2 regions of the Paenibacillus sp. Y916 genome follow, and region 2 is predicted to be linked to the other one. Evidence: a T-box and tRNA genes for the amino acid it is inferred to sense, from the RefSeq annotation. Region 2 holds a T-box; the other holds one or more tRNA genes.
The links. The T-box of region 2 lies ahead of AC1TO9_RS10805 (valine--tRNA ligase). A T-box ahead of a tRNA ligase gene usually reads a tRNA of that ligase, here a tRNA-Val.
Positions count from the first base shown of each region.

Region 1: it encodes a tRNA-Val, which carries the amino acid that the T-box ahead of AC1TO9_RS10805 (valine--tRNA ligase) is inferred to sense. The anticodon was not compared.

Region 1 covers NZ_JBXCJA010000001.1:357,678-361,253, reverse strand. The annotation lists gene AC1TO9_RS01635 (hypothetical protein) at 1-11, opposite strand, end outside; gene AC1TO9_RS01630 (MBL fold metallo-hydrolase) at 151-888, shown strand; gene AC1TO9_RS01625 (DUF3892 domain-containing protein) at 951-1,190, opposite strand; gene AC1TO9_RS01620 (GNAT family N-acetyltransferase) at 1,280-1,723, opposite strand; tRNA gene AC1TO9_RS01615 (tRNA-Val) at 2,109-2,180, shown strand; gene AC1TO9_RS01610 (hypothetical protein) at 2,526-2,717, opposite strand; gene AC1TO9_RS01605 (PH domain-containing protein) at 2,899-3,426, shown strand.
Region 2 covers NZ_JBXCJA010000004.1:26,581-30,156, forward strand. The annotation lists gene AC1TO9_RS10805 (valine--tRNA ligase) at 1-1,914, opposite strand, end outside; T-box leader at 2,137-2,413, opposite strand; gene AC1TO9_RS10810 (LysM peptidoglycan-binding domain-containing protein) at 2,766-3,576, opposite strand, start outside.

The DNA.
Region 1 (3,576 bases), on a different contig from region 2:
TGTATAACCATACCTTATTGTATGGGAATTCCACCTAATGGGAACGCTGAACTATAACTTTTTGTACATCCTCTATGAAAATTATTGCTGTCGCCACTACCTAATGAATGCTATATTAATGATACCTGACAAGAAAAGGAGGTAATCATCTTGAGTTTACAATTAGAAATGCTCGGAACTGGAAATGCTTTTGCCAAAAGCTATTACAATAACAATGCCTTACTCTATGATGAACAGTTCACTCTTCTCATTGATTGTGGCATAACAGCACCACTTGCACTTCACAACTTGGGCAAAGCTTTTAATGAAATAGATGCGGTACTCATCACCCATATTCACGCAGATCACGTAGGTGGACTCGAAGAATTAGCTTTCCAAATGAAGTACATATACAAGCGCAAGATGATTCTTTATATCTCAGATGATCTCGTTGAACCATTATGGGAGAACACTTTAAAAGGTGGATGTTATCAAGCCGGGGAAATCACCAGATTAGAGGACATCTTTGACGTACGGCCGCTTCAGCCGCTGAAACCTCATTACATAACCGAACATATGATAGTAGAATTAATTCCAACGAAACATATTCCAGGCAAATCAAGTTACTCTATATATATTAATGAAAGCATCTTTTACAGCGCTGACATGACGTTTGACCCTTCACTACTTCGCCGCCTCGTTCAAACACGCGGATGCAAGACGATCCTTCATGAGTGCCAATTGCAAGGTCCTGGAGAGGTTCACACAACCCTTCAAGAGCTTCTAACTCTATCTGAAGATATTCAACAAAAAATCTACCTAATGCATTACAGTGATGAGAAGGATCACTTTCTTAATGAGACAGGTAGCATGACCTTCTTAGAGCAGAATCTGATTTATGAGTTTTAAATAAAAGAAAGCCAGCTGCGGCTCCATTGTGGGAGTCTACAGCTGGCTCTTTCAGTCTTGCATTATTCAAAAATAGGTAACTGATCTAAGTTATTAGATGGATCTCCATCCGCATCTCCACGAATGTACAATCCTCCATCTTTCCCTTTAAATATATTAACGCCAGCAATCGTCCCTGCATTCACTTCCTGCAGCGCTTGTTCATAAGCCAATACACGACCTGATGAAGTCTGAAATGCCGTTAGATCCCCATCCCCGTTCTTCTGCACAGCAACAAATTGTTCACGGCCTGATGTTTCCATAGCGATCGCTCCTTTTAATTGATTTTCTAATGATGTTCAGGGCTATCGTCTAGGCTTCCCAATAGGTGATGGTTTGATGCAGGTTGGGACTATAACTTCTTCTTCATACGAACATGTAAAATTCCGGCATCATCGAAAGGTTCCTTTGAGATTACTTCATATCCCTGCTTAGCATAAAAAGACTCCGCTTGGCATTGAGCATCCAGTACCGCATATTGCAATCCTAGCTCCACCGCCAACTTTTCCATCGCGATCATCAACACGCGACCGAATCCCTTTGAACGATATTCCTTTATAACCGCAATCCGTTGCATTTTCGCTGTATCATCGTCGTAATAAATAATTCGACCCGTGGCCACATATTCTTCATCATCTTGTATTAACAAGTGATGCACATTAGGACTAATCGCATCATATTCATCCATTTCAAGCTCAAGTGGTACCTGCTGCTCTTCCACAAATACCTTTGTTCGAATATCCATTCCGTATTGTAATTGTTCCTCTGTGTTCACATGAATAATTTCAGCAGCCATTTCATTACCTCTCTCTCTGATCGTATATCTCATAATCCTTTTCTAATCGAATTATTATACAAAAAAAATAAATTGTTGTATAGTTTGATTAATTAGCAAGACCTATTCTAACACGAAAGGAGTCGGATATCTTCATGGGTATGGGAGTTACCATTACTGCTGTGGTCGTGATGACCATCGTCCTTATCTACTCTTTCTACTATGTCACCAAGAAGGGCTACTCTCGTAAATGGGATGATGAATGAAACATATACTGAGCAATGGCTCATTACATAAGATGCATCTCTTCAACTTCATACTACGAACCTCTCATAATATGATATTGACACCTACTCCCGCTACTGATATGATATTCATTGTGTCTGACATAATATAATACCATTTCGATCTGTTAGCTCAGCGGGAGAGCACTATCTTGACAGGGTAGGGGTCACTGGTTCGAATCCAGTACAGATCATCACTGAAAACCCTTGTGTATCAAGGGTTTTTCTGTTTTTATAGGTTGGTTAGATGTTGGTGAACAACCACCAAATTTTAAGAGTGTTCTCGTACGATAGCCCCAAAACAGCTAAAAAAATACCCCTCCGACCAATTAAGGTTAGCGGGGTATTTAATAATGAAAGGATCATTAAGCTTCAGTTAACTTCCTTCTATAATAACCACAATCGGAATCCAGTGTCACATTAATAACTACTCCAGTATTCTGTTTTTCTTGATAGAAGGAAATATTTTATGCATCGAATAAAAATTAGAAAGTTTCCACAATATCTTACGTTCTAGATCCTCAAGCATTTCCCCACCCCTAAGATATTTTAATGTGTTGCCATGTCAGTACATTGTCCGTGCGAAATGCCCGTGGTGATCCAATCCTGAGATCGGTCGCTTTAATCAATTCGTTACGGATTGAGTTTACCTCAATGCGACTTTGTGTAATCTTTCCTGACTGGTACATATAGATAATCTCGACTATTTGACCGATATATTTAGCTGACATGACACCCTCTCCCTATAAGTACATTCGCTTGTATCATATACGAACATTCATTCCTTATTCGAGTGTTTATCAAATATTCTCATAGTTACATGGATATATTTACCTAGTTTTGATAGACTGTATTCAAGTCATATTTTAGTAGCGAATACCTCAACCGATGAGGACTATCAGGAGTGATACTATGCCTAACCTAGAAGAGATATTTAATCAGTTACAAGCAATTGATGGCGGAATCAACTTTCTAAAAAATAAAGAAATCAAAGAACTTCCGAGTATTTTAACTGAAGGCGAACGCATAGAAGCAATAGCGAAAGGAAGATACAGCAAGATATTTGGTCTTATTATAGCGACAGACAAACGGGTAATCCTTATGTTCAAAATTTTATTTAATTCTAAAATAGAGGACTTCCCTTACGACAAGATCACTTCGATTCAGTTCGAAAAGAAGTCATTTCTAAAATTAGGAGAAATCACGATTCTTGGATCTGGAAATACAGCAGTCATAGACAATATGGATAATAAACACGCTCAAGTTATCTCTGACTTTATCAGAAATAAAGTTATCTCAGCCAAGACGCCTGAACCCAATCAAGTGGCTCCAACCAACAACGACGTATTGTCCCAGTTAGAAAGATTAGGGAAACTTAAAGAGCAGAACCTCCTAACCGACGAAGAGTTCCGCGAACAAAAGAAAAAACTATTAGAGTAAATACAATTGAGTCGTTAGGGACCATATTATGAAAATCGGAATGCGGAAACCCAGTCTCAAAAAACGCATAGTAGCTCGTGCAAGTATCAATCGCCAGATAGTGCTTCGTCTAGGATTAAAGATGCCTAGTGGCTATGACTGATTGCGTAG
Region 2 (3,576 bases):
ATCATAAACATCTATTAGACGCGTAATATCACGTGAAGTTTCGTTTAAACGATGTAGAATCCAACGATCTGACGTTTGTAAGTCGCCGCTTATATCAATATCCTCAAATGTGAAGCCTTCTAAATTCATCAGAGCAAATCGAGATGCATTCCATATTTTATTGGCGAAATTACGCGCTTGCTCTACACGCTCCCAACGGAAACGAAGATCTTGACCAGGCGTACTGCCCGTTGAAATCATATAACGCATGGCATCCGCGCCATACTTCTCAATAACTTCTAGTGGATCCACGCCATTGCCGAGTGACTTGGACATTTTGAGTCCATCCGAATCTCTAACCAAGCCATGCATCAATACATCCTGGAAAGGAATCTGGTCCGTGAATTCAAGTGCAGTGAATATCATTCGCGCCACCCAGAAGTAAATGATGTCATATCCCGTAACAAGTACATTCGTTGAGTAGTATCGTTTCAGATCTTCCGTATCATCAGGCCATCCAAGTGTTGAGAAAGGCCATAGTGCTGAGCTGAACCAAGTATCAAGTACATCATCGTCCTGTCTTAGTTCAGTGCTTCCACATTTAGAACATACATTCACATCATCTTGGGAAACGTGGATCTCACCACATGATTCACAATACCAAGCAGGGATGCGATGCCCCCACCAAAGTTGTCTTGATATACACCAGTCACGTACATTTTCAATCCAATTCAAATAAACTTTCTCAAATCGATCTGGAACGAAGTTTACACCCTTACCAGACTTCTGTACTTCAATCGCTCGTTCTGCTAATGGCTTCATCTTAACGAACCACTGTGTAGAAAGGTAAGGTTCCACTACAGCTCCCGTACGCTCACTATGTCCAACTTGATGAACATGATCCTCGATAAGGATTAACACACCTTGTTCTTGTAAATCCTTTACAATCTGTTTGCGGCATTCACTACGATCTAGACCTTCATATGGACCAGCAAGATCATTCATCGTTCCCGTATCATCCATAACTATAATTTGTTCCAATTGATGACGGAGGCCTACTTCGAAATCGTTCGGATCATGAGCAGGGGTAATCTTAACTGCACCACTCCCAAATTCTCGATCGACATATTCATCAGCAATAATCGGTATTTCACGATTCACGATAGGTAGTAAGACCGTTTTGCCAATCATATCTGTATATCGCTCATCTTTTGGATGAACAGCAATAGCAGAATCTCCTAGCATCGTCTCAGGGCGCGTCGTCGCCACAACAATATGACCGCTACCATCTTGTAGAGGATACTTCAGGTGATAAAGATGTCCCTGTACCTCTTTATGCTCCACTTCAATATCAGATAAGGCTGTTCGTGCAACTGGATCCCAGTTGATAATATATTTACCACGGTAGATTAGCCCCTTCTTATAGAGCTTCACAAACACTTCTTTTACAGCTTTGGAGAGACCTTCATCCAATGTGAACCGTTCTTTAGAATAATCAAGAGACAACCCCATCTTAGCCCACTGATCACGGATCGTATTCGCATACTGATCTTTCCACTCCCATACTTGATCTAGAAATTTCTCTCTTCCCAGATCATAGCGAGTTATTCCTTGCGCACGTAACTTCTGCTCTACTCTCGTCTGTGTAGCAATTCCTGCATGATCAGTTCCAGGCAACCAAAGCGCATCGTACCCCTGCATTCTCTTGGTTCGTATTAGAATATCTTGTAATGTGAAATCCATCGCGTGACCAATATGAAGCATCCCTGTCACATTTGGTGGTGGGATAACGATGGTATATGGCTTCGCATCCGGTCTTTGACCTGCTTTGAAGAATTCACCCTCTAACCAATATTTATACCATTTCTGTTCAGCGGATTTAGGATCATACGTTGTTGGCATTTCCGTCGTTGTTTTCATTTCTTTATCTGTCATTATTATTAAACCTCCAGTACATCTTCAAAATATCTAACAAGCAGAAACGATTATGCCGTCCTTTTTCGTGGACGGTACCCGTCTCTGTGGAAATATAAGGATTAGAGTATCGAGAATCAATTTCATAATTACGCAACCCGATTTAGCTGCATCGGCGATTATGAAATTGATTCAAGTAAAACGTATACTTCTTATATTTGAACACAAAAAAACCTCACGCCCTCAAAGGACGAAAGGTTATCTTTCGCGGTACCACCTTTGTTTCATGATAAGTAAAATAATAAGCCAATATGACATAGGCTTACAATGATACTTCTCACGACACTCATACAGATAACGGCTGCAACCGGCCATATTCTAATCCCTTGTATAACACATGGACTCAAACAGGCAACTCCAGGGCGACTTTCGCTTGGCTTACATCCTACGGAATCTTCCAGCGTTGCAATTCCGCTCTCTGAAGGGTATGCCAACTACTCTTCCCATTCACAGTTGATTGTCAATATTCTGTATTAATAATAGCGTGCATGTTGCATATAGTCAACATCGTGTACATTAAGGACGTTGACTATATACAACATCTTATAGTGCGTGTTCAAAAAGTCAAATTTTCAGCACCAAGAAGATTGGATGAAGCAAGGGAGTGAGGAGCGGAGCGTAGGCAGTACCTACGTGAGCACCGGAAGGACCGGCTGAATTCAATGTTCGATGTCGAATAAGCTTCTTGGCATACTTCGTGATCAAAAGATGACTTTTTGAACAACCTCTTATATACACAAAGGGCTATCATCTTAGTAATGAAAATCTACTAAGGTGATAGCCCTTTGTGTTAATAAAATTATCGTTACATGTTACGGGATATAAAGAATCTGCCCTTCTTCAATCGTCTGCTCAGATAAACGATTATGCAATAGCAGTTCTCTCGGACTCATTTGATAGCGATCTGCAATCAAATCAATCGTCTCTTCCCTTTGTACGATACAAAGTCGAACTTTACTGAATGGCGTTTTCTCAGATGTTCCGCCGAGAAAAAGACTTTTCCACTCGACCTCTTCATTTACTGCATGATCATTATTCACTTCACGAGCTTGCTGCTGCTCTTCCTGAACCTGTTGCTCCAAATCTCTTAGTGTTCTCGCACGACTAGAACTCAATATTGACGATAATCCAACATGGTCTTGCTTAGAAGTTGTGGGTTCTTTTTTGCTTCCTAAAGCAATTTTCATTTCCACTTTCTCATCAGTTTCTTTAAGCTGATCAGCTTCCGGTATTCCAGTCACTAGAATTGAATCCTCTTCTAACAATCCACCTTCTATTGAATCCAATGACGGCTCTCGTTCTCCATTGTTGTCGTTCATAACATGCTCATCAGGAAGACTGTTTTGCGTAGGTGATGAGAGTTCCTGGTCATCCTCAGATTTAATTTGCCACACATTTGAGTGATCTTTAAGACGAGCAAGATCTTCCTCATCTATATGTAGCGCCGATATGTTAGCTTGAGAACCCTCCAAATCAACGGATTCACTTAACTCTAGCAATTCATTCTGCACTTGATCCTCATAGGCTATATCTTTATCCAATGGTCTAGATGAAGACCCTTGAAACACATCCCAATCCGGAGCATGTACAACCGTGAATTCTTCGGCATTCCAGGCTGATATG